Regions from separate parts of the Cupriavidus malaysiensis genome, predicted to be linked through region 4. Evidence: predicted binding sites of a transcription regulator. Region 4 holds the regulator's gene; each other region holds the start of a gene.

Region 1 (7,589 bases), 700 kb from region 4:
CGGTGGTGCTGCACATGCTCTATGTGCCGACGGTGCCGGACAGCGGCATGCGGGCACGCGAGCGTTTCCGCGCCGGACGCGCGCTACTGCTCGGCACGCCGTTCGTGGAGCTGGAACGCGCCATCCGCTCCCAGCTCGACCGGCTGCTCGCGCCTGCCGGCAGCAGCGCGGCGCAACTGGTGCGGGCCATCACCGTCAACCGCTGGTCGCACGGCTACAGCTACCGGCCTTCCAGCGTCGATGGCGATGATGCGGGCACGGCCGCGCAGCAGGCGGCGCGGGCAGGCGTGGGCAATGTCGCGCTGGCCGGCGCCGACAGCGGGGGCAGCCCGTCGCTGGTCGCCGCGGTCGAGCAGGCCTGGCGCGCGGTGGAATCGCTGCCGGCCTGAGTCCGCCAGGCGCTGCGCCGGATTGCCGAAAATCCAGGTGGCGCACGCACCTGGATGGGGATTCATGCCCACAAATCGGGATGTGTTTGCACCATCTTGACGATTTCTGAAATGTGTGGGTGAAACTGCTTCAATTCGTTCCGATGCTGCCGATACAAGCCACGACGATGGCTTGATCAAGGCATGACGATGACCCGATGGTTGAATCCCGCGGTGCGCCTGATGGCGGCACTCAGCATCTCGCGCAAGCTGCTGTTGCTTGCACTCTTGTTCCTGTTGCCGCTGGCCGGCGCCATGTCGCTGGTCTTCCAGGCCTCGCTCGCCGAGCTGAAGACCGCGCGCGCCGAGGTGCGCGGGCTCGCCGCGGTCGAGCGTGCGCTGGAGATGATGCGCCAGGTGCAGATCCGGCGTGGTGCCGCCGCGGCGGTGCAGGCAGGCAACGCTGCCTTCCGGGCCACCTACGAGGCAGCCGACGCGCGTGCCGGAGAGCAGGCGGCGCAGCTCGCGGCCGACGCGCGCGGCTTCGGCCTCGATGCCCAGGCCGGCGCCCTCGAAGAGGCATGGCGCACCCTCAAGACCGAAGGCCTGCAGGCACCGGCGTCCACCCTGTTCGCGCAGCACAGCGCACTGGTCAGGCAACTGCGGCTCTATGTGGGCGATCTCGGCGACCGCTCGGAGCTGGCGCTGGACCCGGATGCGGGGTCGTACTACCTGATCAACCTGATGCTCGGGACCATGCCCAGGCTGGCGGAGTTCACCGCGCTGGCGCGCGGCCGCGGTACCGCCATCATCAGCCAGGGCGGTTTCGCCGAGAGCGCGCAGCAGGCCGGGCTGGGCGCGCTCAGCGAGCAGATACAGGAGGCGGTGGAGACGGTCAGGCGCGACGCCGAGCGCGTGAGCGCGGCCGCGCCAGGCTACCGCGCCGAGGTGGAGGCGGCCAAGGCGCGCCTGGCGGCGGTCGATGGATTCTCGGTGACCCTGAAGGACAGGCTGCTGGGCCGCGACGGTATCCGCATCGAGGCCAAGGCGTATTTCGACGAGGCCACCGCTGCCATCGACGCCATCGGCGCGACCAATCGCGCCTTCGGCGCCAGTGCCCATGCCATGCTGGAAGCGCGTATCGGCGCGGTGCAGGACAAGCTGGCGTGGATGTGCGCGCTGGCGCTGCTCACCGTCGGCGCCGCTTTCTACCTGTTCGCGGGCTTCTGCCGTGGCGTGGGCGAGGACCTGCGCGGGATCGCCGCCTGGGTCGAGCGGATCGGCGCGGGCGACCTGCGCGCCGAACTGGTGGTGCGCGGGCGCGACGAATTCAGCGATATCCGGCGCCACCTGCAAGTCCTGCTGCGCTCCTGGCAGGACACCGTGCGCGAGACGCGCGCCGGCGCGGAGCAGGTGCTGGTGGCTGCGGGAGAGATCGCGCAAGGCAACCTGGACCTGTCTCAGCGCACCGAGCAGCAGGCGGCCTCGCTGCAGGAGACCGCGGCCAGCATGGAACAGCTGACCGCCATCGTGAAACAGAATGCCGGCCATGCCGGCGAGGCCAGCACGCTGGCGGCCGAGGCGGCCGGCGTCGCGGGCCGTGGCGGCGACGCGATCCGGCACCTGCTCGACACCATGCGGCACATCGCGGCCGACTCCCACCGCATCGAGGACATCACTGGCGTGATCGACGGCATCGCCTTCCAGACCAATATCCTGGCGCTCAATGCCGCCGTCGAGGCGGCCCGGGCGGGCGAGCACGGGCGCGGCTTCGCCGTGGTGGCGGCCGAGGTCCGCAACCTGGCACAACGCGCGGGTACCTCGGCCAAGGAGATCGCCGCGCTGATCGCGCAGTCGGCGCAGCGCGTGGCGCACGGCGCCGGACTGGTCGAGCAGGCCAGCCAGACCATCGGCGAGGCGATCACGGCGGTGTCCCGCGTCGACACCGTCATGACCGAGATCAGCCGTGCCTCGGCCGAGCAGAGCGGCGGCATCGCCCAGGTCAACCAGGCCGTGGTGCAGATGGACCAGGCGACGCAGCAGAATGCCTCGCTGGTCGAGCAGGCAGCCGCCGCCGCCGCGATGCTGAAGGAGCAGGCCGAGCGGATGGAGGCGCTGGTCGGCCGCTTCCACCTCGATCACGCACCGGTACCGGTTGCGTCACCGCTGCAGGCCTGACACCGGATGCCGGGAGCACGGCACGGGTGCCCGATTGGCGCCCGATTGGCGCTCAATGGGCCCGTGAGGCCTGTCCGGATGCGCCGAGGATGGTGCGGATGCGCGCCAGGTAGCGCTCGCCGACGGCGAGGTCGGCACGCCGCGCCTCAGCGCGCAAATCCACGCGTGCGGGTGGCCGGATCGACAGCGCGCGGCAGAGGCTGGACAGATATGGCTTGCGTTCGCCGCCGAGCCGCCTGGCAGCCTCGGCCAGCGCCGCGTCGCCGATGCGTCGGCGCAGCCAGGCCAGGACCTGGCGGTCATATTCGTTCTGCACCCGGACCAGATGTTCCATGATGGCCTCGCACATGTATATCCATACAGTACCTGTAAATATATACAGTATCGAGGCGAAATCAAGCACGACAAGGCGCGCTGCTGCCAGTTTCGGCAGGCAGCGTGAATGGCAATGACGGCAACAGGATGCCCGCGGAGCGAGGTCGATGCAGGCGATGTCCTACGGCGATATAGGCTGCAGCTCCTCCGCGCGACGGAATCGCGCTGAGGCCGGCGCCGGTGGCGCCTAGGCCCGTTTGATCAGCCGGAGGAGGAAGAGCAGTACCACGGCGCCGATCACCGCCGTGATGATCGAGCCGATCATGCCGCCGCCGAACGAGATGCCCAGCAGGCCGGCCAACCAGCCGCCGACGATGGCGCCGACGATGCCGACGAGGATGTCGACCAGCAGTCCGAAGCCGCCGCCCTTGACCAGCACCCCCGCCAGCCATCCGGCGACCGCACCGATCACCAGCCAAGCAATCAGACCATGTTGCATCGTTGTTCTCCTGGCTGTTGTCCATGTGGCACCGCATCAGACATCACTCTAGGTGAATTTGTGCGGGCCGGTGGCGGGATCTGGCGGGAATGAGGAGACCTCCCGGTCTTCGTCGTAGATTGGTGCCGCTGTTCGCTCCGGCTGGCACGCCAAGGGATCTGGTGCAGAAACTGAACGCCGCGATCGCCGATGCCCTCCGGCAGCCCGATGTGATGGCGAAGATGAGGCTGCAGGGGCTGGAACCCTATGGCAATTCGCCGGAGGAGTTCGCCGCCTGGATCGAAGGGCAGGCGCGGCTGTGGGCGCGCGTGATCCGCGATTCGGGTGTGAAGCCCGAGTAAGGGAAGAAGAGCGGGGCCGGGTGCTCAAGCGGGATGCGCGAGGCACCGCGGCCTCGATCGTCATAGCCGCAGGACGTGCTGGGGGATGCTGAGAGCCCATCGGCGGTCGTGGCAACGATGATGGATCTCTCGATCCGTGCCAATAGTTAGACAGAAGCATAATTATGTCTAAAGATTGTTTCGAAAAGTATTAAACAATACGTATTACGTAGTAATAAATGATCATTCTTGGTGCGAGGATGCCAGGGATCGAGGGATGCCATCGTCGCTGCCGCGCAGAAGGGGAAATCGCTGCCGTGTGTGGGTGGGGGCGTCGGAGCCGCCAAGGTTGGGGATGTCCACGTGCCGCCTGAGTGGAGGGCGGATCCACGCAACCACCCGGCCAGCCGTGCTTGCCACGAGGTTGCGAACGAACGGCGCGCTGCGCGAGATCGACCAGCGACCCGGTGCCCGCCAGGCGCCGGCGCGGTGGCGGCCAACCAGCGTGGCGAGCCGACGGCACGCCAGGGGCAGGCCGCAGCAGGTGGCCCGGCGCAATGGACCTGTCGTGGAGTGGCGGGTCTCCGGGTCTCGAGACGATGGTGTTTCATTGCACTACGCGAGCCCGCGAGCCTGGCGGCGCGGCCATTGTCCTTTGCCCCATTCGCGGCCCGCGGGCGGAAGATGCTGTTGCGCCCGCGGCTTGCGCTGGAAGCCTTCGTCAGTTCGATATGCCTGTCGACATTCGAGCAAGGGGCAACGCGCCAGCGGAAGTGAGCGGGGAATGAGCGAAGCCCACTGTTGATCTACATCATCCTCAAAACTTGGCGGGGGACTACTGTTGAAATCGGGGTTTGTTGAGTTAACTTCGAGCCGGATCGCTTACCTGACCAGTCTCCCTGGAGCACGCCATGACCGACCAACTTGCCGTTTGGCATGCCGATCACATCCATTTCTCCACGCTGCTCGATCTGCTGGAAGAGCAGGTGATCGCCTTTCACCGGGGAGCGCAGCCGAACTATGGTTTGATGGGCGAGATCCTCTATTACATGCGGAACTTTGGCGATCGTGTCCACCATCCGCGCGAGGATGTCGCGTACGCCCTGCTCGTCGAGCGGGATCCCGGCATGCAGATCGTGGTCAGCCGGCTTCTGCAAGAGCATCGCGTGATTGCCACGGTGGGCGAGGAATTCCTGAGCCGTCTCAATGAAGCGGAGCGGGATATGATCACGTCGCGCGCGGCCCTGGAAGCGGCTGTGGCCATGTATCTCGTGTACTACCGCAATCATCTTTCCACCGAGGAAAGGCACGTCATGCCGCGCGCGGCGCAACTGCTGACCGAGCAGGACTGGGCGGAAGTCGCGGCTACCGTTCCAGGCAGCCCCGATCCTCTTTTTGGGGAGGGTGTGCAGGAGCGCTTCACGGCATTGCGCAAGCAGATCGAGCGTGATGCGAGAGCGCCCATTCAGGAAGTGCACTAGGGCCTTGATCGCGTGAAAAGAAGCCTGGCATCAATTGAAAGGCCCGATGAACGCCTCTGAATCATAGGAGCCGGGAGAATGATCCTGGCGGAGTGCATTGCTCCTTCAGGTCGACTCTTCAGATATTGAGGCGGTACTCGACCGGATTCAGCTTCCTGCTCTTTGAAACGTCACGCAGGAGCCGATGCTGCCGATGCCGATAGGCAATGATGTGCTGTCAGCCTTTCCTGGCGGATCCGTCGCTTCGGCGACGGGGTACGGCGGCAGCGAGCAGGCCGAACTCGGTGTCGTTCAGGCCGAAGGCTGCTTCAGGGGGGGGCGATGACGCCGGACATCATCCAGACCATGAAGCAGACGGTGAAGGCCAGCGTGCAGACGACGAGAACGCGCCAGGCTTGCCGGGCGTCCTGTCTCGGACGGAAGTGGAAACCATGTCCTCACAGTGCTTGTTGGCGTCGGATACATCCAGCCGGCGCCGTTCTCACCCCGGATCGGAGCCCCGGCGTTCAAGTGTCAAAAGCGACGCTTTTCATTTTTCGGCTTGCAAGTCAGTCATCGAGGGACTAGTATTCGCTCCCTCGCTCGCAGCGCACCGCGTGACGGGGAGGGAATGGCAGGATTGGCGCGGCTCGAATGAGTGCGGCGTCCGAATAAAGAAATTCTCGAAATCGCTTGATTGATCTCGAAAAATTCTTTATAGTCTCGTTCCTTCGCTGCAGACATAACGCAGCGGCAACGCAAACCGGCAAAGCCGGATGCGGCCCGAGAGGGTGGTTCTTTAACAAACAAACACCGATAAGTGTGGGTGCTTGATAATGAATGCGGAAGACCCCGGTCTTCTAGCTTGCAAATTATCAGTGCTCGCACAGTAAACATGTTTGGTTTCGTCTTCGGACGGAGCCAGTCAGTTTTCTGAGAGTGAGCGACCGCTCGAAAGAGCGAGGTTTGCGCAGGCAACTGCGCGGAACCACACAGAGATTGAACTGAAGAGTTTGATCCTGGCTCAGATTGAACGCTGGCGGCATGCCTTACACATGCAAGTCGAACGGCAGCGCGGACTTCGGTCTGGCGGCGAGTGGCGAACGGGTGAGTAATACATCGGAACGTGCCCTGTTGTGGGGGATAACTAGTCGAAAGATTAGCTAATACCGCATACGACCTGAGGGTGAAAGCGGGGGACCGTAAGGCCTCGCGCAATAGGAGCGGCCGATGTCTGATTAGCTAGTTGGTGAGGTAAAGGCTCACCAAGGCGACGATCAGTAGCTGGTCTGAGAGGACGATCAGCCACACTGGGACTGAGACACGGCCCAGACTCCTACGGGAGGCAGCAGTGGGGAATTTTGGACAATGGGGGCAACCCTGATCCAGCAATGCCGCGTGTGTGAAGAAGGCCTTCGGGTTGTAAAGCACTTTTGTCCGGAAAGAAATCCTTTGGGCTAATACCCCGGAGGGATGACGGTACCGGAAGAATAAGCACCGGCTAACTACGTGCCAGCAGCCGCGGTAATACGTAGGGTGCGAGCGTTAATCGGAATTACTGGGCGTAAAGCGTGCGCAGGCGGTTTTGTAAGACAGGCGTGAAATCCCCGGGCTCAACCTGGGAATGGCGCTTGTGACTGCAAGGCTAGAGTGCGTCAGAGGGGGGTAGAATTCCACGTGTAGCAGTGAAATGCGTAGAGATGTGGAGGAATACCGATGGCGAAGGCAGCCCCCTGGGACGTGACTGACGCTCATGCACGAAAGCGTGGGGAGCAAACAGGATTAGATACCCTGGTAGTCCACGCCCTAAACGATGTCAACTAGTTGTTGGGGATTCATTTCTTCAGTAACGAAGCTAACGCGTGAAGTTGACCGCCTGGGGAGTACGGTCGCAAGATTAAAACTCAAAGGAATTGACGGGGACCCGCACAAGCGGTGGATGATGTGGATTAATTCGATGCAACGCGAAAAACCTTACCTACCCTTGACATGCCACTAACGAAGCAGAGATGCATCAGGTGCCCGAAAGGGAAAGTGGACACAGGTGCTGCATGGCTGTCGTCAGCTCGTGTCGTGAGATGTTGGGTTAAGTCCCGCAACGAGCGCAACCCTTGTCTCTAGTTGCTACGAAAGGGCACTCTAGAGAGACTGCCGGTGACAAACCGGAGGAAGGTGGGGATGACGTCAAGTCCTCATGGCCCTTATGGGTAGGGCTTCACACGTCATACAATGGTGCGTACAGAGGGTTGCCAACCCGCGAGGGGGAGCTAATCCCAGAAAACGCATCGTAGTCCGGATCGTAGTCTGCAACTCGACTACGTGAAGCTGGAATCGCTAGTAATCGCGGATCAGCATGCCGCGGTGAATACGTTCCCGGGTCTTGTACACACCGCCCGTCACACCATGGGAGTGGGTTTTGCCAGAAGTAGTTAGCCTAACCGCAAGGAGG
Region 2 (7,589 bases), on a different replicon from region 4:
TACTCGCTCGACGACCTGAGCGGCATCGTCCGCACCCTGGCCACGCACCACGCGGCGCTGGCGTCCTACCTGCGCGAGATCGGCCTGGTGAAGGACCCCGGCAGCGAAGCCGCCTGAGTCCTGCACCCGTGCCACCCGGGCGGCGCCACGGAGGCCGCCGCCACGCCTACGGCCGGCCCGGCCGCAGCCGCTCGTGCTGGCGCTGGCAGGGCAGGCAGCGCCGCGCGGTCGGGCAGGCCAGCAGGCGCGGCTGCGGGATGCCCTGCCCGCAGTCCGCGCAGATGCCGTAGTCGCCCGCCGCCAGCCGCGCCCGCGCCGCGGCAATCTCCGCCAGCTCGCGGCGCGCGTGCGCCTGCGCCGCCTCGCTCACTTGCGCCGAGGCGGCGCGGCCGGCCAGGTCCTTGTAGTCGACCTGGTCGGTCTGGTCGGTCTGGTCGGTCGGCTCGATCCGGTCGACCTGGTCGGCCGGACCGGCCGCCGCTTCCACCGGGACCGCGCCGGCCCCGGCTCCGCCGCACTGCGCCAGCGCACGCTGCTCGGCCTGGTCCAGGCGCGTCGCCACCTCTCCCCGCCATCCCTTGCACAGGGCACCGCACGTGCCCGTGCAGGCCCTGCCTTCCGCTGTTGTCATCGTGCCCCCTCGCCTGTCCGGCTGCCTCGTCGATGGCGGACCGCGCGCGGCATCCGCCCTGTCTCCGATTGTCTCCGCGCGCGCCACCGCGGCCTTGCGCCAGGTCAAAGCCGGTCGCGGCGCGCCGCCTATATTGCGAACAGGCCCGGCCAACGCAGAGGAAGGACGACATGAAGACGGATGCCCAGCTCCACCAGGATGTCAGCGCCGAACTCGAATGGGAGCCGGCGGTGCACGCCGCCGCCATCGGCGTCGAGGTCAACGACGGCATCGTGACGCTCAGCGGCCACCTGCGCAGCCACGCGGAGAAGCTGGCGGCGGAACGCGCCGCCGAGCGCGTCGCGGGCGTACGCGGTGTGGTGGTGCAGCTCGAAGTGCGCCCGGGCGAAGCGATCGGCGACGAAGCGCTGGCCCAGGCCGCGCACGCGGCGCTGCAGTGGCAGGCCAACCTGCCCGCCGGCGCCATCAAGGTGCGCGTCGAGAAGGGCTGGATCACGCTGAGCGGCGAGGTCGAGTGGGGCTACCAGCGCGCCCTGGCCGAACGCACCGTGAGCCATCTGCGCGGCGTCACCGGCCTGCACAACTACCTGACCGTCCAGTCGCGCATGACGCCGCCCGACGTCGCCCGCCGCATCGAGGCCGCCCTGTGCCGCCACGCCCAGCGCGAGGCCCGCCACATCGATGTGCGCGTGGAGCATGGCGTGGTCACCCTCAGCGGGCAGGTGGATTCCCTGGCCGAGCGCGACGCCACGGTCGGCGCCGCCTGGTCCGCGCCGGGGGTGGTCAACGTGATCGATGAACTGCGCGTGAACGGCGCGCCGGCGGCGCACCGCTGAATCCGTCGCGCATCTGCAAGGCGGCGTTGCGCCGCCTGTCTTCCCAGGAGAGAACGATGAGCAATATCCGACTGCATGATCCCTTCTCGCTCGAGCCGATCGGCGATGTGATGCAAGGCATGCTGCGCGCGCTGCGCGGCAGCGCCGACAGCGGCATGCCGTTCAAGGTCGATGTCAGCGAGTCCGACAAGGCCTACACCGTGGTGGCGGAAATCCCCGGCGCCAAGAAGGAGGACATCCAGGTCGCGGTGGAGCGCGGCACGGTGATGATCTCGGCCAAGGTCGAGCGCGCCTCCGAGACCAAGGAAGGCGAGCGCGTGATCCGCCGCGAGCGCTACGCCGGCACCATGCAGCGCGCCTTCACGCTCGACAGCAATATCGACGAGGGCAGCGTCGATGCGAGCTACGAGGACGGCGTGCTGAAGGTCGTACTGCCCAAGAAGGAAGCCACGCCGCAGCAGCGCATCACGATACGCTGAGGCGCGCGCACGCCGCTTCCCGCGGCTTCCTGCCGCTTCCTGCCGCTTCCTGCTGTCGGCCGCCGGCGCGCGCGAGTGCGCCGGCGCCGCGCATCGCCCTGAAGGATCCGCCATGCGCCCAGCCAGCATCCTTGTCCATCTCGACAGCTCGGCGCGTTCGAGCCTGCGCCTGGCACTCGCGGCCCGGCTCGCCCAGGCTGCCCAGGCCAGGCTGATCGGCCTGTACGCCGCCTTCGAACCCGATCCCGCCTGGTACGCGATGATGGAAGGCGCCGAGACCTATATGGCGGAAGACATGGCGCGCCGCGACGCCACCCGCGCACGCGCCGAGGCGGCCTTCCACGCCGCCGTCGACGCGCTGCCGATCGCATCGGAGTGGCGCCAGGCCGACGGCGACGCCGTCACCTCGGCGCTGCGCGAAGCGCGCGAGGCCGAACTGGTGGTGGCGGGCCAGACCGATCCTTCCGAGCCGGAGGGCTATGTCGGGCCGCAGTTCCTCGAATCCCTGATCCTCGAATCGGGCCGGCCGGTCCTGGTGGTGCCTTGCGCCGGCCGCTTCGACACCATCGGTACGCGCGCCATCGTGGCCTGGAACGGCAGCCGCGAAGCGGCACGTGCCCTGCATGACGCCATCCCGCTGCTGTCCGGCGCGCAGGCCCTGCTGCTGTGCGCGGGCGACCTGCGTGCCAGCGCGACACCGCCGGCACACGCCTGCCGCGCGCTGGCGCTGCACGGCGTGCAGGCCGCACTGGAGCGTTCGCCGCCGCTGGCCGATGCCGGCGTCGGCGAACTGCTGCTGTCGCGTGCCGCCGACTTCGGTGCCGATCTCATCGTGATGGGCGCCTACGGACGTGGGCGCATGCGCGAGCTGGTGCTGGGCGGTGTCACCCAGGCGCTGCTGTCCAGCATGACGGTGCCGGTGCTGATGGCGCATTGATTCGCATTGATGCGCATTGATGCGCATTGATGCGCATTGATGCGCATTGACCGGCGCCGGCAGCGGCGTCGCCGGAATCTTCGGCCGCGCCGCCCTGATCCGCACAGCGCGCACAGGCCGATGCCGAGCCGGCATGCGGTCAGCGCGGCGAAGGCGGGCTGGGACGGGAGCATGCCGACCCGTCCGCGGCGCTTGGCGCCGGTCGCCGTGAGTGCGCCGACACCGCCCTTGCGTTCGATCAAGGTGGCGCGGCACGGCCACCATATAGTGAATCCGGACCCCGCACCGATAACAGGAGCCACCCATGAGAGTCGACGAAGTGTGCTCCCACGCGCTGCACCACGTTTCCGCGACCTGTACCTTGCGCGAAGCGGCGCAGCTGATGCGCGACCGCCGCGCCAAGCTGCTGTTCGTCACCGAGCAGGACGGGCCCTACCAGCGCATCCTGGGCGTGGTCACGGACCGCGACATGGTGGTGCATGGCCTGGCCGACCTGCCCGCCTGCGGAGAAGCCCTTGTCACCTGCGTGATGACGCCCGGGGTGATCACCACCGAACGCCACGCCGCCGTCAGCGACGCCCTGCGCAGCATGCTGGCGCACGGCGTGCGCCGGCTGGCCGTGCGCGATGGCGAATCCGCCGTGATCGGACTGTTGACGCTGGACGATGCGGTGCGCTCGCTGAGCGCCGAGGTGGACATGGTGTCCAACGTGCTGCGGCGCGAGCGCAGCGAGAACGGCCTGCCCGGCGAGATGGCGGCGACGCCCGCGTTCCGCTTGTAGCGCGTTCTGTACCTGTAGCTGTAGCGCGTTCGTTCGTGGCCGCCACCTGCCACCGCCTGCCACCACCTGCCGGCGGCGGGCGGCGCCTTGCGCCCCCGCGCGGGCATCCCGGTCTCAGTGCGAGAAGAACACCGGTACCGTCATCGCGCCCAGCAGGGTCTGGGTGACACCGCCCAGCACCACCTCGCGCATGCGCGCGTGGCCGTAGGCCCCCATTACCAGCAGGTCAACGCCCAGGTCCGCGGCGCGCGACAGCAGCAGTTCGCCGAGCGCCGCATCGCCCGCGACACCGGGCAGCGTATGCAGCGTGGCGTCGATGCCGTGGTAGCGCAGGCTGGCCACGGCGTGCTCGCCGGGCGCCTCGCGCTCGCGCGCGGCGCCGCCATCGTGCGGCGCGCAGACGACATGCACGGTCCGCGCCAGGCGCAGCAGCGGCAGCGCATCGTGCAGCGCGCGCGTGGCTTCGCGGGTGCCGCTCCACGCCACCATCACCGTGGCGCCGACGCTGGCGAAGCGGCCCGCATAGGGCACCACCAGCACCGGGCGGCCGCAGCCCAGCAGCAACGACTCGACGAAGCGCTCGCCGATCCAGGCTTCGTCGTCGTCGGGATCGCTCTGCCCGGCCACGACGAGGTCGGCCAGGCAGGCTTCGCGCCGCACCACGTCGGCCGGATCGCCTGCCACCGCGCGCCACTCGACCGCCACCGGCGCCTCGTCCGCGGCGCCCTCGAAAGCATGGCGCATCTGGCTGATGGCCGCCTCGTGGCGCGCCTGCAGGGCATCCATGAAGCCGCGATCCTGCTGGCGCAGCAGGGCCAGGCCCGGGTCCGGCTGCGGTATCAGCGGCAGGCCGAGCAGCCTGGCCCGCTGCGCGGCCGCCAGCCGGGTGGCGATCTCCAGGCGGTGATAGGCCCTGCGGCTGTTGTCGAGCAGCACCATGATGGTCGAGTAAGGCATGTTCAGGCTCCTGTGAAGACAGGGCGCCGCAGCGCCGGCTGCATTGACTGTAGCGTGCCCCCGCGGCCGCGGCTTGACCCAGCGCAAGATGGCGCGCCACCTGTCCTTTGACGCCCATCAAGCCCCGCCGGCAGGGATGGCCTAAGTTGGACAACGGAGCGGCACGCGGCAGGCCCGCCTGGCGCACCGCTGCCGCCACGGGTCCAGGAGACAAGCATGGAAGAGGTCAAGTCGCTCACGTATCAACCGCTCGCCGGCAAGGAGCCGAAGGCGGTGCGCGGCAAATCCGAGCGCACCATCGCGCTGCCGGCGCCCGACATGGCTTCCGGCCTGCCCTTGATGGGCGCGCTATGGGAACGCAAGAGCACGCGCGAGTTCGCCGCACGCGAGCTGCCGCTGGCGCGGCTGGGCGAACTGTTGTGGGCCGCCGGCGGCGTCAACCGCAGCGATACCGGCGGGCGCACCGCGCCGTCGGCGCACGGCCTGAACGAGATCGACATCTATGTGGCACTGCCGACCGGCGTCTACCGCTACGAACCGCTGCACCATACCCTGGTGCTCAAGCGCGCGGTCGATGCGCGCAACCTGACCGGCTACCAGGACTTCGTCGCCACCGCGCCGCTCGACCTGATCTATGTGGTCCGGCGCGCACGCCTGCAGGGACTGCCGAAGCCGGGGCAGGAAGTGTTCCCGGCGATCGCGGCGGGCGCCATCGCGCAGAACGTCTACCTGTACTGCGCCTCGTGCGGGCTGGGTACCGTGGTGCGCGGCTGGCTGAACCAGCGCCTGCTGGCAGAGGCGCTGTCGCTGAACGAGGACGAGGTGCCGCTGCTGGCGCAGACGGTGGGCTACACCACGGGCAACGGCGTGCAGTAGAAGAGGAAAGGAAAGGAGAGGGGGAGAAGAGAAGAAGCGCCCGGCCGCAGCGCACCGCGGCGGCCTCACAGATCGTCGGCCTCGTCGAACAGGCGGTGGCGGATCGCGTAGCGCACCAGGGCCGCGTCGTTGGCCAGTTCGAGCTTCTCCATGATGCGCATCTTGTAGGTGCTGACGGTCTTGGCGCTCACGCACAGCGCGGCGGCGATGTCCACCAGCGCCTCGCCTGCGACCAGGCGGCGGTAGACCTCCATTTCGCGGTCCGACAGGCGCAGGTGCGGTGCTTCCAGCCCTTCCTGCAGGCCGGTGGCGAGCTTCTCGGCGATCGCCTGGCTCATATAGGTGCCGCCCGCCGCGACCTTGGCGATGGCATTGACCAGTTCCATCGCCGCGCTCTCCTTGGTCAGGTAGCCGGCGGCCCCGGCACGGAAGGCGCGCATCACGTACTGTTCCTCGGCATGCATGGTCAGCACCAGGATGCGCAGCGCGGGACGCTCGGCGCGCAGCAGCCGGATCAGTTCGAGCCCGCTGCGCCCGGGCATCGACAGGTCGAGCAGCAGCAGTTCGGGCTCGCTTTCCCTGGCCAGGCGCGGCACCTCGGCACCGTCCGCCGCCTCGGCCACGATCTCGAAGCCCCCAGCGCGTTCCAGGATGTGGCGCAGGCCGTCGCGCACCACGGCGTGGTCGTCGGCGATCATCACCCGGATCATGCGTGCTCCTCCTCGCCGCAGCCCGCCACCGCCGGGAAGCGCACGGTCAGGCCGAAGCCCGCGCCCGGCGTGTGCGCGATGGCCACGCTGCCGCCGATCAGCCTGGCGCGCTCGCGGATGCCGAGCAGGCCGAACGACACCCGCCTGCCGCGCTCCGGCATCTTGCCGTCCCAGCCGCAGCCATTGTCGCGCACGGTCAGCTGGTACCAGTCGCCGGCACGTACCAGCGCGATCTCGACGGCCGTCGCGTGGGCATGGCGCGCGACATTGTTGAGCGCCTCCTGCACGATGCGGTAGACGGCGGTGCCGGTGCGCTCGGGCACCTCGACCTCGTCGCCGAGCGCGTGCGGCTCGATGCGGATGCCATAGCGCGTGGAGAAGTCCTTGGCCAGCCACTCGATGGCGGGCACCAGTCCCAGCTCGTCGAGCAGCGCCGGCCGCAGGTCGGCGGCGATGCGCCGCACCGAGCCGACGGTCTCGTCGATGACCGCCTGCATGGCGGCGATCTGCGCGCGCGCGGCATCGGCGGCGGCGGTCTGGCGCAGGTCCTCGTCGAGCATGGCGAGATCCATCTTGAGTGCGCTCAGCCGCTGCCCGAGATCGTCGTGCAGTTCACGCGCGATGCGCCGCTTCTCCTCCTCGCGCGCGGCCAGGATGCTGTCGGAAAGCTGCTGCAGTTCCTCGCGCGAGCGGCGCAGCGCCTGCTCGGCCAGCACGCGCTCGGTGGTGTCGCGCAGCATCACGGTGTACAGCTTGCCGCCGCCGTCCGGGGTCTGCGAGATGGAGGCCTCGATGGGAAACTCGACGCCGTCGCGCCGCAGCGCGTACAGGGTGCGCTGCTGTCCCATCTGCCGCTCGGTGACGCCGGTCACGCCGAAACGGCGCACATGGCGTTCGTGGGCGGCGCGGTAGCGCGCCGGGATGAAATCGCCGAGCTGGCGGCCCAGGGCGTCCTCCGCCTTCCAGCCGAACAGGGTCTCCGCCATCGGGTTGAACAGCACCACGCACTGCTGCTCGTCGACGGTGATGATGGCCTCCATCGACGAGCGGATGATGCCGGCCAGGCGGGCCTCGCTTTCGGTGGCCAGCGCGGCGGCGCCCGCCGCGGCCTTGCCGTCCGGCACCGGTAGCGGCACCCGGACCGTGCGCCGCCGCGCCGCCAGCGCCGCGGCGGCCATCGCGGCAACGGCAGCGATAGCGGCAACGCAGGCCGCCAGCTTCGGTGCGGTACGCCCGGCTGGATCCGAAGAAGTGGAGGAATGACCACGCAGCATGCGGGGGAAGGGGGCGGAAAAATGCCTTGGCGGGGGCATGAGATACGTTAGGCGAGTTTTGCCGACTTGGAAACTCCACCGCTCGGAGGAGATGGCCGACCCTCTCCA
Region 3 (7,589 bases), 370 kb from region 4:
GGCGATCTTCTGGCGCGGCACGGCGAACATGCCGAAGGGATAGTTGTCGCGCAGGTCCTGCTTGACCAGGAAGGGGAACTTCGACAGGTCCGACAGCGACTTCAGGTCATCCGGCGCCACGCCCGCGGCATCGAAGGCGCGGCGATAGTGCGGCACGTTGTCGTAGGCATGGCGCACGCTCCATTTCAGCCGTTCCAGCTGCAGCGCCTGCAGTTCGTCGCGGCTGGCACGCTCGATCGGTTCCAGCTCGTCGGGGTGGGGGATGCGTTGGACCATTGTCTACTCCATCGTTGTCATCATGGCGCCGGATACGAGGGGGGCGGCGCGCGGGCACTGCGGATGCTGCGGATGCTGCGGGTGCTGCGGGTGCTGCGCGGAAATCAGAGATGCGAGCGGCTCTGCACCACGCGGAAGCGGTTGGCCACGAACGCCGCGTCGGACAGCGACGCATTGGCGGCGGGGTTCGCACCGGTGGCATGGAAATCGCTGAAGGCGGCCGACTGGTTGACGAAGACGGCGCCGGTCAGGTTGAACGACAGTGCCACGCCGGCGTCCTCCGCCGCATCGCGGATGGCATCGGCCACACCATCGTCGGTGGTGTAGGCCGACAGCGTCAGCGCGCCATGCTCCTTCGCGCCGCGGCGGGCCAGCGCGATGCTGTGCGCGGTGTCCTCGGTGGCCACCACGAAGGAGATCGGGCCGAACAGTTCCTGCATGATCTTGCCTTCGTCGCTGGCATCGGTCTTCAGCACCAGCGGCGTATGCACGCGCGCGCCGGGAAATTCCGGGTGTACCAGGGCACGGCTGTCGACCACGATCTCGCCCAGTGCGCGCGATGCCGCGATGCGCTGCACCACGCCGTCGTTCTGGATCGCGCCGAGCAGTTCCACCGCCTTGGCGGGATCGCCGGTCAGCTTGCCCACGGCTTCGCCGATGGCGGCGGCCACCTGGTCGAAGCTCAAGCGCCCTTCCGGCGTCTCGATGCCGTCCTTGGGCACATAGATGTTCTGCGGCGCCGTGCACATCTGGCCGGAGTACAGGGCGAGCGAGAACGCGATATTGCGCACCATGCCCTTGAAGTCAGCGGTGGAGTCGACGACGATCTGGTTGACACCGGCCTTCTCCGTGAAGACTTGGGCCTGCCGGGCGTTGCGCTCCAGCCAGTCGCCGTTGGCGGTGCTGCCGGTGAAATCGATCAGGCGCACTTCGGGGCGCAGTGCCAGCGTCGACGCCATGTGTTCGCTGGGATCGTTGGCCACCAGGGTGACGATATCGGGATCGAAGCCGGCTTCCGCCAGCACTTCGCGCGCCACTTCCACGGTGATGGCCAGCGGCAGGATGGCGCCCGGATGCGGCTTGACCACCACGGCATTGCCGGTCGCCAGGCTGGCGAACAGGCCGGGGTAGCCGTTCCAGGTGGGGAAAGTGCAGCAGCCGATCACCAGGCCCACGCCGCGCGGTACCACGGTGTACTGCTTTTCCATGCGCAGCGGCTCGTTCTTGCCCTGGGGCTTCTCCCACAGCGCGCGCCTGGGGATGCGGCGCATCTCGTCCCAGGCATAGGCCACGGCTTCCAGGCCGCGGTCCTGCGCGTGCGGACCGCCTGCCTGGAAGGCCATCATGAAGGCCTGGCCGGTGGTGTGCATCACCGCATAGGCGATTTCGAAGCTGCGGCGGTTCAAGCGCTGCAGGATCTCCAGCGAGACGCCGACCCAGGCCTCGGGGCCGGCCTTGCGCCAGGCCGGCAGTGCCTGCGCCACGCCGGCGAAGAGCCGATCGAGATCGGGCTTCGGATAACGCACGCCCAGTGCCATGCCGTAGGGCGAGACTTCCTGGCCCGCCTCGCCCACGGTGCCGGGCTGGGACAGCGCGAACGGCCGGCCCAGGCGCGCCTCGAAGGCGGCGCGGCCGTCCGCGTTGGCGCTCTCACCGTAGGCCTTCGGGCTCGGCATTTCGACGAACGGGCTCCAGTAGCCGCGCGTGGCGATGGCTTCGGTGGCTTGCTCCAGCAACGCCTGGTGGCGGGTGAAAAACGGATGGGACACAGCTTGCTCCGGGAAAACGGCGACTGCCTGCCTGGATGGCATGGACGGCGTGATGGATGGGTTGGATACTTGGATACCTGGCAGCGCTCCGGCTGTCAGGTTTCCTGGTCGAAATCGATGACCAGCTTGTCGCTGACGGCGTAGCTCTGGCAGCTCAGGATGAAGCCGCGCGCCACCTCGTAGTCCTCCAGCGCGAAGTTGACGTCCATGTCCACCTCGCCCTCGATACGCTTGCAACGGCAGGTCGAGCAGACACCGCCCTTGCAGGCGTACGGCAGTTCGATGCCTTGGGCCAGCGCGGCGTCGAGCACGGTCTCCTTGTGCTTGTCGAGCGTGAAGCGGCGCGTGCGGCCGTCCTGGATCACGGTCACCTCGCACTGCTGCCGGCCCACCTGCTTATGTACGTGTGCCACCGGCCGCGCGGCAGGAAGGCTGGTGGCGAACAGCTCGCGCTTGATGCTCGCCTTGTCCACCCCGCTCTCCTGCAGGGCCTGCGCCACCTCTTCCATCATCGAATGCGGGCCGCAGATGAAGGCCACGTCGATGTCCTCCGGCTTCACCCAGTGGCGCAGCAGGGCCCGTACCTTGTCGCCATCGATGCGGCCGTTGAACAGCTCGATGTCGAGTTGCTCGCGGCTCAGCACGAAGACCAGGTTGAAGCGTTCCAGGTAGGTGTCCTTCAGGTCTTCCAGCTCTTCCTTGAACAGCACCGACGACGAGGCGCGGTTGCCGTAGAACAGCGTGAAGCGGCTGCCGGGCTCCGTCATCAGCGTGGTCTTGATGATCGACAGCATCGGCGTGATGCCGCTGCCGGCGGCAAAGGCGACGTAGTGGCGGCGATTGGCTTCGGCCAGCGGCACGTGGAAGTGTCCGGCCGGCGGCATCACTTCCAGCGTCATGCCGGGGTGCAGCGTGTCGTTCGCCCAGTTGGAGAAGCGCCCGCCCTCGACCCGCTTGATGGCCACGCGCAGGCGCCGGTCCTGCACCGCCGAGCAGATCGAATACGAGCGGCGCACGTCTTCGCCGTCGATGCCGGCGCGCAGCGTCAGGTGCTGCCCTTGCACGTAGCGGTAGGCATCGGCCAGCGCGTCGGGCACGGCGAAGGTCACCGCCACCGCATCGCGGGTCTCGCGGGTGACCGAAGCCACCGTCAGCTCATGGAATTTGCTCATCTCCCCACCTGTCTCGTTCAGTGAGCCTTGAAGTAATCGAACGGCTCCTTGCAGTCGCCGCAGCGGTACAGGGCCTTGCATGCCGTGGAGCCGAACTGGCTGACCAGGCGGGTGTGGCGCGAGCCGCAGTGCGGGCAGGCCACCACCAGTGCCGGCGAGGCCTTGCGGCCGATGGCAAGCGAGCCGCCGGCGCCGCGCAGGCCGCTGATGTCGATGGCCTGCTCCGCCGGCGGCGCGATGCCGTAGCCCGACAGGCTGGCCTTGCCGCGCGCGCTCATCCAGTCGGTGGTCCAGGCCGGGGCCAGGCGCGTCTGCACGCTGACGTGCCCGACGCCGTGCGCCGCCAGCGTGCGCTCGATCTCCTCGCGGATCGCCGTCATGGCCGGACAACCCGAGTACGTCGGCGTGATGGTGACGACGCAGGTGTCGTCCAGCCAGGCCACATCGCGCACGATGCCCAGGTCCACCACCGAGATCACCGGGACTTCCGGGTCCGGCACCTTGTCCAGCCAGGCCCAGACCTGGTCCAGGCTGGCGCGCTCGGCAACTGTCGCTGACATGGCGGCCTCCCTCACCAGCTGGCGCCCGGATAGGCGCGCTGCAGGAACTGCATCTCGGCCAGCAGGTAGCCCAGGTGCTCGCTATGCCGGCCCTGGCGTCCGCCGCTCTGCGCCCAGCCGCCGGCCGGGCGGCTCAGCGTCGCCTCGTCCAGCACCTCGTCGACATGGCGCAGCCACGCGCCGGCCAGCGTGGCCGGGTCGACGGCCACACCCTGCGCCGCCAGCGCCGCGTCGGCGGCATCGCTTTCGAACAACTCGCCGGTGAACATCCACAGATCGTCGAAGGCCTGCTGCATGCGGCGCCGGCTTTCCACGGTGCCGTCGCCCAGGCGCACCACCAGGTCGGCGCTGCGGCGCGCGTGGTAGGCCACCTCCTTCAGCGACTTGGCCGCAATCTCGGCGATGCGCGCATCGGCGCTGTGCTGCAGGCCGTCGAGCAGGAAGTAGTGCCAGGTGTCGAACAGGAACTGGCGTGCCAGCGTATCGGCATAGCTGCCGTTGGGCTGCTCGACCAGCAGCAGGTTGCGGAACTGGTGCGCGTCGCGCAGGTAGGCGAGCTGGTCGGCACTGCGGCCGGCCCCCTCCACTTCCCCGGCATAGCCCAGCCACAGGCGCGTCTGGCCGATCAGGTCCAGCGCCACGTTGGTCAGGGCGATGTCCTCTTCCAGGGCGGGGCCGCGACCGCACCATTCCGACAGGCGCTGGCCCAGTACCAGCGTGCTGTCGCCCAGGCGCAGCAGGTATTCGAGCTTGTGTTGGTCCATGGTGGAGTCGTCCTCGCGCGCTGCCATCAGATGTGCTTGACCTCTTCCGGCATCGGGAAGAACGTCGGGTGCCGGTAGATCTTGCTGTTGGCGGGCTCGAACAGCGGGCCCTTGTCGCCCGGGCTGCTCGCCATCACGTCGGCGGCCTTCACCACCCAGACGCTGACGCCTTCGTTGCGGCGCGTGTAGACATCGCGCGCATGGTTGATGGCCATCTCGCCATCGGGCGCATGCAGGCTGCCCACATGCTTGTGGGCCAGGCCGTGCTGGCTGCGGATAAAGATCTCCCAAAGCGGCCACTCTTTCATGGCAACTCTCCTGTCAGGTTGGCGGTGGGTCGGCGCGCCGGCCGGCGCGCCCGGTGTCAGGCGGCGGCGCGCTCTGCCTTGTCGGCGTGCGCCACCAGGGCGTCGCGGAACCAGGCGCCGTCGTCCCAGGCCTTGACGCGCGTGCGCAGGCGTTCGCGGTTGCACGGCCCGTTGCCGCGCAGCACGTTGTAGAACTCGTCCCAGTCGATGGCGCCGAAGTCGTAGTGGCCGCGTTCCTCGTTCCACTTCAGGTCCGGATCGGGAACGGTCAGGCCCAGGTACTCGGCCTGCGGCACGGTCTGGTCGACCATCTTCTGGCGCAGCTCGTCGTTGGAGAACAGCTTGATGCGCCACTGCATCGATTGCGCGCTGTTGGGCGAATCGGCGTCGGACGGGCCGAACATCATCAGCGCCGGCCACCACCACCGGTTCAGCGCGTCCTGCGCCATCTGCTTCTGCTCCGGCGTGCCGCGGCACAGCGCCAGCAGGATGTCGTAGCCCTGGCGCTGGTGGAACGACTCTTCTTTGCATACCCGCACCATGGCACGGGCATAGGGGCCGAAGGAACAACGGCACAGCGGCACCTGGTTGATGATGGCGGAACCGTCCACCAGCCAGCCGATGGCGCCGATGTCGGCCCAGCTCAGCGTGGGGTAGTTGAAGATGCTGGAGTACTTGGCCTTGCCGGCGTGCAGGTCATCCAGCAACTGGTCGCGCGACACGCCCAGCGTTTCCGCCGCGCTGTAGAGATAGAGGCCGTGGCCCGCTTCATCCTGGATCTTGGCCAGCAGGATCGCCTTGCGTTCCAGCGTGGGTGCACGGGTGACCCAGTTGCCCTCGGGCAGCTGTCCCACGATCTCGGAATGCGCATGCTGCGAGATCTGGCGGACCAGCGTCTTGCGGTAGGCCTCGGGCATCCAGTCCTTGGCCTCGATCTTGATGCCGGCATCGATGCGCGCCTGGAACTCGCGCTCCTGCGGGTCCATTTCGTCCAGCGCGCGAAGCCTTGTCGCCCCCGTCTCCACCAGTTGTGCGTACATCCCGTGCTCCGTTTTTCCAGGTCTTGACCTGCGTCAAACCGTCTCGATGAAGGGGATGATAGTGATACAATTTGATTCAAACAATCGATGTTTCTGTATCACTTTCAAGGTGTACGCATGGCCACCCGCCTGGATATCGACACCGTTTCTCCCCAGCTTGCGCGGCTCGCCCGCGGACTCAAGCTCGGCGCCAATTCGATGCTGGTGACCTTGTTCGGCGATGTGGTGGCGCCACGGCCGCAGGCGCTCTGGCTGGGCAGCCTGATCCACCTCGCGGCACCATTCGGCATCAACGACCGGCTGGTGCGCACCGCGACGTTCCGGCTGGCCGCGGACGACTGGCTCAGTGCCACGCGCCTCGGACGGCGCAGTTACTACGGGCTGTCGGAAGCGGGATTGCAGCGTGTGACGCACGCGGGCAAGCGCATCTATGCCGGCGAAGCGGCACAGTGGGACGGACGCTGGACCCTGGTGCTGGTGCGCGGCGACGCCCGCGCCACGCTGCGGCAGCAACTGAAGCGGGAGCTGTTATGGGAAGGCTTCGGCGCCATCGCTCCCGGCGTGTTCGCCCATCCGCGAGCGGACGCGTCATCGCTGCGGGAAATCCTCACTGCCGCCAAGGCGCTCGACTATGTGGCGGTGATGGAGGCGGCCAGCCTGGCCGCCTTCTCGCTGGAGCCGCTGCAGGTCCTGATGCAACAGACCTTCCGGCTGGGCGACGTGGCCGCCGCCTGGCAGGCGCTGCTGCGCCGCTTCTCGCCGCTGCTGGACAGTGCCGCCGGCCTGGCGCCGGTCGACGCCTTCTTCCTGCGGGCCCTGCTGCTGCATGAGTACCGCCGCGTGCTGCTGCGCGACCCCGACCTGCCCGAAGTCCTGCTGCCGGCCGACTGGCCGGGCCGCACCGCACGCATGATGTGCCGCGACATGTACACGGCATTGCTGGACGCCAGCGAAGACTACCTGCACGCTACAGTGGAGACCGCCGACGGCCCGCTGCAAGGCGCCAGGCGCGAGTTGCGCAAGCGCTTCGGCGCCGGCACCGCGCGCCCGGCCGGACAGCCGGCTGCCTGACGGCCGCCTGTCCGATGGCCCGCGGCCGCGCCGCGGCCTTCCTTCACTTCAGCAGCTTGTCGAAATCCCGGTCGAGCCGGGCCAGCGACGCATCGATGGCACCGCGGCGCGCCTGGATCCACGCCTGCTGCCGCGCCAGATCCAGCTCGGCGGCCTTCAGCATGCGTTCCATTTCCGCCGGCTGCGGGCCGCCGGAGGTCACACGGTGGTTGACGATGGCCACCGGGTCGAGCGCCGCGCGGAACTCCGCCTCGCTCATCGGGAACTCGGTACTGCCGTAGTCGTGCACCGACTCCGCATAGATGCGCCTGGCCTCGGCGTAGGGAAAGGCACTGGGCCTGATGTCGTGCGCCTTGGCGTAGTCGACCAGGTTGGAGGCGAAGTGATGACCGACGCGGAACGGCAGCTTGTACTTGCGCATCAGCTCGTCGGCCAGCTCCTGCGACGCGGTCCAGTCGCTGTCCAGTTCCTCCAGCGCGCGCTGGCGGTCGATCACCAGCGCCGTCATGATGCGGTCGAGCCCTTGCAGCGCGGTCACCGCGCTCTGCACCATCTGCCCGTTGGTCACCGCATCCTTGGCGTCGGACATGCCCGGCGGCAGGTTGTGCGCGCGGATCACCGGCCCCATG
Region 4 (7,589 bases):
TCGATCAAATCTGCCAGATGCACTGTATTCCCGAGTAATGGCCTTCAAACACGATCGCGGGCCGTGCGGCATCCGCTTCGGCTCGCCGCGCCACCCCCGAAACGAGAAACCGGATGGAGCAAAAAAAAATGGGCGCAATGCCCATCATTCGCTCACCCATCTGAGGATGACACTTTTGAATAGACTTGGATTATACGCAGATTATGTGCAAAAGGCAAAAGGCCGACCGGGCAGCCACGCCACCCGGCTTTGCGCCTTTCACCGCACCTCAGCGGTTTCCGCCGCGCTGGCCGCCACCACCACCGCCGCCACCGCCGCTACGACCACGCGGGCGCCGGTTAGCGCCACCGGATTTGGCCGCCTTCGGCATCACGTTGCCGTTCACATCGCCGCCACGTCGCTGCTGTTGCTGGCGACCGGCACCACCGCCGCCGCCGCCGGCGCCAGCCTTGCCGCGCCCACCACCCTTGTTGCCGCCCTTGTTGCCACCCACCGGCATGGCTGCACCGGGAAGGCTCACGCCGCTGGCAAGCTTGGAATGCGAAGTCAGCAGGGTGGGACCGTGACTGATGTACCCCATCGACGTCTGCATCGGGTCCGGCTGGCCACGGCCGGCACCATTGCCCCGGCCGCCTGCGGCACGCTCGAAACGCGGCAGGCCGTCCATGCCGGTCGGCATCGGCATACCTGCCAGCGCCGCTTCCTCGCGCTGCTTGCGGCCGCCGACCTTGGTCACACCCTTGCTCGATTGCTCGCCCTTGCCGGGCAGCTTGAGCCCGATGCCGCTCATCAGCGCGCGTACCTCTTCGGCCTCCAGCTCGTGCCAGCGACCGCGCTTGAGTCCGCGCGGCAGCAGGAACTGTCCGTAGCGCGTGCGGATCAGGCGCGACACCGTCAGCCCCACCGCCTCGAACATGCGGCGCACCTCGCGGTTGCGCCCCTCGGTCAGGGCCACGTGGTACCAGCGGTTGATGCCCTCGCCGCCGCCATCAGCGATGCGCAGGAAGCTCGCCTCACCGTCGTCGAGCTGGATGCCGTGCAGCAGCCGCTGGCGATCGGACTCGGCCAGCTCACCCAGCGTGCGCACCGCGTACTCGCGCTCGACGCCGTAGCGCGGATGCATGAAGCGGTTGGCGATGTCCCCGGAGGTGGTGAAGATCAGCAGGCCTTCCGTGTTGAAGTCCAGGCGGCCGACCGCGACCCACTTGCCGGTCTTCATGCGCGGCAGGTTGTCGAACACGGTCGGGCGGCCTTCCGGATCCGACTGACTGACGATCTCGCCGGACGGCTTGTGGTAGAGCAGCACGCGCGGCGGCTTGCTCGAAATCTTGCGGGCAATCAGCTTGCCATTGACGCGGACCTGGTCGGTCGGCAGGATGCGCTGGCCGATATGGGCCGGCAGGCCATTGACCGACACGCGCCCCTGCAGGATCAGTTCTTCCATCTCGCGGCGCGAACCCAGCCCGCCATCGGCCAGCACTTTGTGCAGCTTGGGCGCATCATCGTCGGCCGACAGTTCGCGCACCGGCTTCGCCTTGGTGCGCGGCACCACGGTCTCTTCCTGGTCGAACTGGTCCGAGATCACGAAGCGGAACAGATCGTCGGGGCTGCCAGTACCCTTGGGCGCGCCCTGACGCGGCTGCGTGGCCTTGCCCTTGGCCTGCGGGCGGCCGCCGACCTTGGCCGACTCGCCGGCCGGCTTTGCCGCCCGCCCCTGCTGGCCTTGTCCCGGCCTGCGCTTGCGCGCACCACCTTCGCGGCCACCCGGCGCGGCCGGCACCGGCTGCCCGTCTTGGCCCGGCGCAGCCTGTGCCGCTTCGGCACGGATGGCCTCGGCTTCCGCGTCGACCGCTGCAGCCTTGCGCTTGCCGCGGCTGCGCCCTGCCGACTTGCCGCCTTGAGCCGACGCCGCCGGCGCAGGCTCGCCAGGCGCGGCATCGCCGCCGCCTTCGGGCGCCGCGCCACGGCCGGCCTCTCGATCCTGCGCCGCCTGGCGGCGGCTCGCCACCAGATTGCGCAAGCCGCGCCGCAGGCCCTTGCGGCGTGCGCCGCCCTCGGGAGATGCGCCGGACTCGGCCGCACTGCCGGCATCGCTGCCCGGCGCATCCGCGTGGCGGACGTCTTGCTCTACAGAATCGGACAAAGTATTCACAATCGGATGTTGCATGGGTTCAGTTAGGCAGGCGCTCGTCGCGCGCATCGCGCTCGCCGTCTGCCGGCGTGAGAGCATCGGCCGGCTGGGCGGATGCGGTCTCGGTATCGGGTACGCCGTCGGCCGGCGTCCGCGCGGACGCCTCGGCGGCATGGCTGGCTGGCTCAGGTATCTGCCGCTCAGCCTGGGGAACGGCGTCAAACCCGGCGGGAACCTGCCCAGGTGCGGCTTCGATGATCGCCTCGGTAAGCGTCGCCGGCGCCAGGCCGCCGGCGACACGGCCGGCCTCGGCGACCGTCATGCCATCCAGGGCCAATTGCCCCTCCGCCTCCTGCCCGGCGGGCACGCCGGCCTGGCCAAGCGACTCGAAGTCAATGGCCTGCTGGTCCAGCAAGGCCGCCTGGATCTGCGCTTGCGCATCCTCCAGCTGGGGCAACTCGTCCAGGGTACGCAAGCCGAGATCATCGAGGAAAGCCTTGGTGGTCGCGTACAGCGCGGGCCGCCCTGGCACATCGCGATGGCCGATCACTTCGATCCATTCGCGGTCCTCGAGCCGCTTGATCACCTCCGTGCTGACGGTCACCCCGCGGATCTCTTCGATGTCGCCGCGGGTTACCGGCTGCCGGTACGCGATGATCGCCAGCGTCTCCATCACCGCGCGCGAGTATTTCGGCGGCTTCTCCGGATTCAGGCGATCGAGGTATTCGCGCATGCCGGGCCGGCTCTGGAAACGCCAGCCACTGGCCAGCGCCACCAGTTCCACGCCCCGATCACGCCAATCCAGACGTAACTCGTCCAGCAGCACGCGGATGGTGTCGGCAGCCACCTCATCGGCGAACAACCGTCGCAGTTCCGCCACGCGCAAGGGCTCCTGCGCGCAGATCAACGCAGTCTCGAGGACGATTTTCGCCTCTTGGGTATTCATATACGGATGTGTGCAGCCTGTCTTTGCACCTGCCCCCGGCGGACCGCCGGAGGATTCGGGGATTTCGGATCCAGCGAGGCCGAAGCGCCATCGCCATCTCATTGCGCGGCCGGCCGGCATGCCGTCCGCATGAAAGCCGCGCGCCCATCTTATTCTGCTTCGGGTTGCCGGGTCAGTCCGGCGGAGAATTGCCCTGCTGCCGGCCTCAGCGCCGGCCGAAAGGCCTCTTGCGTTGCACCGCCCTTCTGGAGCGGCGGATCGGCGCGAACGGGTCCAACCCCTTCCGCCGCAAGAACGATGCAGTCATCCGCACGGTGTTGCGCACCTCCCGTCGCGCAACGCCCAGCCGGTCTTTTGAACCGGAGATCTTGTCAACCGGCATGGCTTGCTGCGAGGTGGCTACGTCCGTCAGCAACATTCTGCCCGGACTGGCCTCAGGACGGCCGTTCGAGTTGCCCGGCCATGCGCGCGGCAGCGCCAGCGCGATAGATACTGCAATGCTGCCGATTGTAGGGCATTCCGGCCCGGCGCTGCAACCGCCCATCACCAGCGCGGCGCCTTCGGCACACCCGACAAAGTGCCTCACGCATCACCAAAACAGAAGAGCCCCCTTCAGAACACCACACAGAAGCCGTGTGCGGCGAGCGTGTGCGGCAACATCGCCGCCCGCACAAGCCCGGCCGCACCAAACCCCATCACTGCCACGCCGGCACCGACGCGCACCCAGGGCCGGCGCGACCAGCCGCGCAACGCGCCGGACAGGCCGGACAGCATCAGCAGGTTGGGCAAGGTCCCGAGACCGAATACCCCCATCAGCAAGGCCCCCGACAACGCGTTGCCGGCAAGCAACGATAGGGTGAGCGCACCGTAAACCATGCCGCACGGCACCAGCCCCCACGCCAGACCGATGCCGAAACGCCTGAGCAAGCGCGGGCGGACCTGAATCGGGGCGGACGGGGCACCGGCGCGCCGCCCGCGGAGGCGGCCTGCCAGGGCTCCGGCCCCACGCGCCACCAAGCGCTCCAGCGCGGCGAACTGCGGCGCGCGCCCGGCCAGCAGCCACAGGCCGGTGCCCAGCAGGACCATGCTGCCAGCGGCAAACAGGCCGCGCTGCAGCGGCAGGTATTGGGCTCGCCAGGCACCGGCGCCGACCGCGCCCAGCGCGGCACCGAGCAGCATGTAAGTCACCACCCGCCCCGCATGCATGGATAACTGTTCACGCAACCAGTCCCGCGGCCTGCGCTGCACGACGACCGGCGCTTCCGCCTGCGGCCTCTCGACCGCCAGTGCAATGCCGCCGCACATGGCTGCGCAGTGCACGCCACCCAGCAAGGCCAGCAGAAAAACACTGAAAAAGACCGCCGCAGTCAACTTTCGCTCCCCTTCGGATGCCTTCACACAGTAAAATGCAGAAATTGCGCCCTCGCAGCTCAACGACAATAGGCCCCGGCTTGCTCAATTCCATCCCCGTCACCGCGATGTCGCCCCGTTGCTCGTCCTGCTCGCTCGGACACCTGTGCGTGCCGGTCGGCATGAACCGCAACGACATCGAAAAGATCGACTCGCTGGTGAAGGAACGCGTGCGAGTCCACAAGGGCGAGACGCTCTACCGGCTCGGCGAACCCCTGAGCGCAGTCTACGCGGTGCGCTTCGGCACCCTGAAGACACACGTGACGATGGAAGACGGGCGCTCGCAGATCACCGGCTTCCACCTGCCGGGCGAAGTCGTCGGACTCGACGGCCTCGGCGAGATGCAGCACGCGTCGGATGCTACCGCACTGGAAGACACCGAGGTCTGCGTGATGCGCTTCAACGACCTGCAGACCCTGTCGACCACCGTGCCGTCGCTGCAACAGCAGTTCCTGCGCATGATGAGCAAGGAGATCACGCAGGACCAGGTCATGCTGCTGACGCTCGGCTCCATGCGCGCCGAGGAGCGCCTGGCCGCCTTCCTGGTCAACCTGTCCGAGCGCCTGTCGGAGCGCGGCTACTCGTCGACCGAGTTCGTGCTGCGCATGAGCCGGGAGGAAATCGGCAGTTATCTCGGCCTCAAGCTGGAAACCGTCAGCCGCCTGTTCTCGCGCTTCGCCGAGGCCGGGCTGATCCAGATCCGCCAGCGCCACGTCAAGCTGGTCGACGTACCCGGCATCAAGCAGATCTACGGCAAGAGCTGCTGACCAAGCCGAGGGCGCAGGCATCCGGCGCCTTCGACAGGCCCCGTTCTGCCCAGCCCTTCGGCCTGCGCGCATCCCCTACTCCAGTTCGTCGGTATCGCCGAGGCGCACCGGCATCGTATAAAAGGTCAGGGCGCTCGACAGCGAGCACAGCAGCCAGGCCAGCAGGAAGCCGATGGTGTAGACCGCCTCGCGCGAGGCCTCGACCGGCCGCCCGAACAGCCTGAGATCGCTTGGATCCACCAGCGAGAACACCGCGGCGGTTGCCACACCGGCGACCAGGAAGGCCGGCCACAGGACCCACATCAGCCAGCGCAGTCTCATGGCCGCTCCGTGGCTGTCGCGCCGGACACTGCCCGCGCCGCGCCCTGCCGCTCGACCACCAGCCCGTGCCGGCTGACGCCCTCCTCGATCGGCTTGTCGGGATGCGTCATCGCCAGCCAGATGGTCACGCCGCAGGCGGCCATCGCCGCCAGCGGCCCGCTCATCAGCAGCCAGGGCCAGGGTTCCTTCCACCACGGCCGCACGGCCTGCTGCATCGTGCCGGCGTCCGTCAATGATTGTCGGGCGGGTCCTTGCATGGCTTCGCTCCTTGCTGTTACGCACGGCGGCATCGTGGCCGCCCCGCTTGTCTGCCCTGCGGCAATCCCCTCCGCACGCCCTACAGGTCGCGCGGCACGATGAAACTGGTCGATTGGTTCACCTCGACGACATGCCCCTCCTCCTGGCCGCCCTGCACCGTCACGCGGATCTTGTGCGTGCCCTGCCGCGCCTGCTCGAGCGGCACGCGCACGCGGATGGCCAGCAGGCGGTTCGAGGTCGGTGCGAGTTCGCCGGTCGCCCCGTCGGACTCCACGCGCAGCTTGCCGAGTTCCGCACTGTCGGCGCGGATGGTGAACTGCATCGGCGCCTCGCTAGTATTGATCAGCTGCAGGCGGTAGACGTTCTCCACCCAGCGCCCCTCGACTTCGCGCCCGAGGCTGCCGCGATCGCGGATGATATCCACCTTCAGCGGCGTGCGCAGTGACAGCGAGATGGCGAAGCCCGCCAGCAGTGCCAGCCAGATCGCCGAATAGATCATCACGCGCGGACGCAGCAGGCGCTTGCGCGTCGCCTGGGCCGACCAGCCCTTGCGCATCGCGTTCTCCGACGTGTAGCGGATCAGCCCGCGCGGGTAGTCCATCTTGTCCATCACCTGGTTGCAGGCATCGATGCAGGCGCCGCAGCCGATGCACTCGTACTGCAAGCCGTCGCGGATGTCGATGCCGGTCGGGCAGACCTGCACGCAGATGCTGCAATTGACGCAGTCGCCAAGCCCAGCGGCGCGGTGGTCGGCCTTGCGCGAGCGGCTGCCGCGCGGGTCGCCGCGGCCGCTGTCGTAGGTAACGACAAAGGTGTCGCGGTCCACCATCACGCTCTGGAAGCGCGCGTAGGGACACATGTACTTGCACACCTGCTCACGCATGAAGCCCGCGTTGCCCCACGTGGCGAAGGCGTAGAACAGCATCCAGAAGGCCTGCCAGGGCCCGAGCGCGAACGCAGCCACCTGCCCGCCCAGCTCGCGGATCGGCGCGAAATAGCCGATAAAGGTGAAACCGGTCCACAGCGCCACCACGATCCACAGCAGATGCTTGGTCGCCTTGATGCGCAGCTTGCGCAGCGACCACGGATCGCCGTCGAGGCGGATGCGGGCGAAACGATCGCCTTCGACATGCCGCTCGATCCACATGAAGATCTCGGTATAGACCGTCTGCGGACAGGCATAGCCGCAGAACAGCCGGCCGGCGATGGCGGTGAACAGGAACAGGGCCAGCGCCGAGATCACCAGCAGCACGCTCAGGTAGATCACGTCCTGCGGCCACAGCACCAGCCCGAAGATATAGAACTTGCGCGCGCCCAGGTCGAACAGCACCGCCTGGCGCCCGTTCCACTGCAGCCACGGCGTACCGTAGTAGATCAGCTGCGTCAGCAGCACGAGCCAGACGCGCCAGTTCGAGAAGGCACCGCTGACCGAGCGCGGGTAGATCTTGCGGCGGACTTCATACAACGCCTCGTCGACCGACTCGGTCGCAGGCGCTGCGGTTGCCGGCCCGCCCTTGCGGGCCAGCGGTTCCGTCTCCGGTGCATTCATTGGCTGGCTCCGGCGGCGCACGCGCCCTGCGGCGCGGCGCGATGCACTTTCCTCATCGTGACGCCTCCGGCGCGTTCGACAGCCCCCAGACGTAGGCGGTCAGCATGCGGATACGCTCCGGCGTCAGGATCTCTTCATGCGCAGGCATATGGTTGTTGCGTCCCTTCAGGATCCCCTCGACGATGGTGGACTCCGAGCTGCCGTACA

Evidence for each region. The regulator FNR, encoded in region 4, switches genes on or off when oxygen is low (the NO sensors DNR and NnrR bind a similar motif). The targets are predictions, from matches to a motif close to TTGATNNNNATCAA.
Region 1: the regulator FNR is predicted to act here: its motif matches at 4,482-4,495, upstream of BKK80_RS11070 (hemerythrin domain-containing protein).
Region 2: the regulator FNR is predicted to act here: its motif matches at 4,729-4,742, upstream of BKK80_RS33870 (universal stress protein).
Region 3: the regulator FNR is predicted to act here: its motif matches at 5,913-5,926, upstream of paaA (1,2-phenylacetyl-CoA epoxidase subunit PaaA).

Annotation. Positions count from the first base shown of each region.
Region 1 is NZ_CP017754.1:2,506,949-2,514,537, reverse strand. It holds gene BKK80_RS11095 (NAD(P)-binding protein) at 1-389, shown strand, start outside; gene BKK80_RS11090 (methyl-accepting chemotaxis protein) at 573-2,546, shown strand; gene BKK80_RS11085 (CppA family protein) at 2,599-2,880, opposite strand; gene BKK80_RS11080 (GlsB/YeaQ/YmgE family stress response membrane protein) at 3,109-3,360, opposite strand; gene BKK80_RS11075 (tripartite tricarboxylate transporter substrate-binding protein) at 3,522-3,701, shown strand; gene BKK80_RS11070 (hemerythrin domain-containing protein) at 4,592-5,161, shown strand; rRNA gene BKK80_RS11065 (16S ribosomal RNA) at 6,142-7,589, shown strand, end outside.
Region 2 is NZ_CP017755.1:3,246,465-3,254,053, forward strand. It holds gene BKK80_RS33840 (hypothetical protein) at 1-117, shown strand, start outside; gene BKK80_RS37275 (TraR/DksA family transcriptional regulator) at 167-562, opposite strand; gene BKK80_RS33850 (BON domain-containing protein) at 802-1,467, shown strand; gene BKK80_RS33855 (Hsp20/alpha crystallin family protein) at 1,524-1,946, shown strand; gene BKK80_RS33860 (universal stress protein) at 2,059-2,883, shown strand; gene BKK80_RS33865 (CBS domain-containing protein) at 3,188-3,664, shown strand; gene BKK80_RS33870 (universal stress protein) at 3,779-4,621, opposite strand; gene BKK80_RS33875 (SagB/ThcOx family dehydrogenase) at 4,838-5,497, shown strand; gene BKK80_RS33880 (response regulator) at 5,563-6,207, opposite strand; gene BKK80_RS33885 (PAS domain-containing sensor histidine kinase) at 6,204-7,481, opposite strand.
Region 3 is NZ_CP017754.1:2,840,355-2,847,943, forward strand. It holds gene paaK (phenylacetate--CoA ligase PaaK) at 1-276, opposite strand, end outside; gene paaN (phenylacetic acid degradation protein PaaN) at 381-2,045, opposite strand; gene paaE (1,2-phenylacetyl-CoA epoxidase subunit PaaE) at 2,141-3,217, opposite strand; gene paaD (1,2-phenylacetyl-CoA epoxidase subunit PaaD) at 3,235-3,777, opposite strand; gene paaC (1,2-phenylacetyl-CoA epoxidase subunit PaaC) at 3,789-4,541, opposite strand; gene paaB (1,2-phenylacetyl-CoA epoxidase subunit PaaB) at 4,568-4,849, opposite strand; gene paaA (1,2-phenylacetyl-CoA epoxidase subunit PaaA) at 4,906-5,889, opposite strand; gene paaX (phenylacetic acid degradation operon negative regulatory protein PaaX) at 6,007-6,960, shown strand; gene BKK80_RS12580 (argininosuccinate lyase) at 7,004-7,589, opposite strand, start outside.
Region 4 is NZ_CP017754.1:3,206,743-3,214,331, forward strand. It holds gene rimP (ribosome maturation factor RimP) at 1-23, opposite strand, end outside; gene rluB (23S rRNA pseudouridine(2605) synthase RluB) at 269-2,167, opposite strand; gene scpB (SMC-Scp complex subunit ScpB) at 2,172-3,077, opposite strand; gene BKK80_RS14495 (sulfite exporter TauE/SafE family protein) at 3,690-4,448, opposite strand; gene fnr (fumarate/nitrate reduction transcriptional regulator Fnr) at 4,529-5,254, shown strand; gene BKK80_RS14505 (hypothetical protein) at 5,330-5,575, opposite strand; gene BKK80_RS14510 (hypothetical protein) at 5,572-5,790, opposite strand; gene ccoG (cytochrome c oxidase accessory protein CcoG) at 5,913-7,382, opposite strand; gene ccoP (cytochrome-c oxidase, cbb3-type subunit III) at 7,435-7,589, opposite strand, start outside.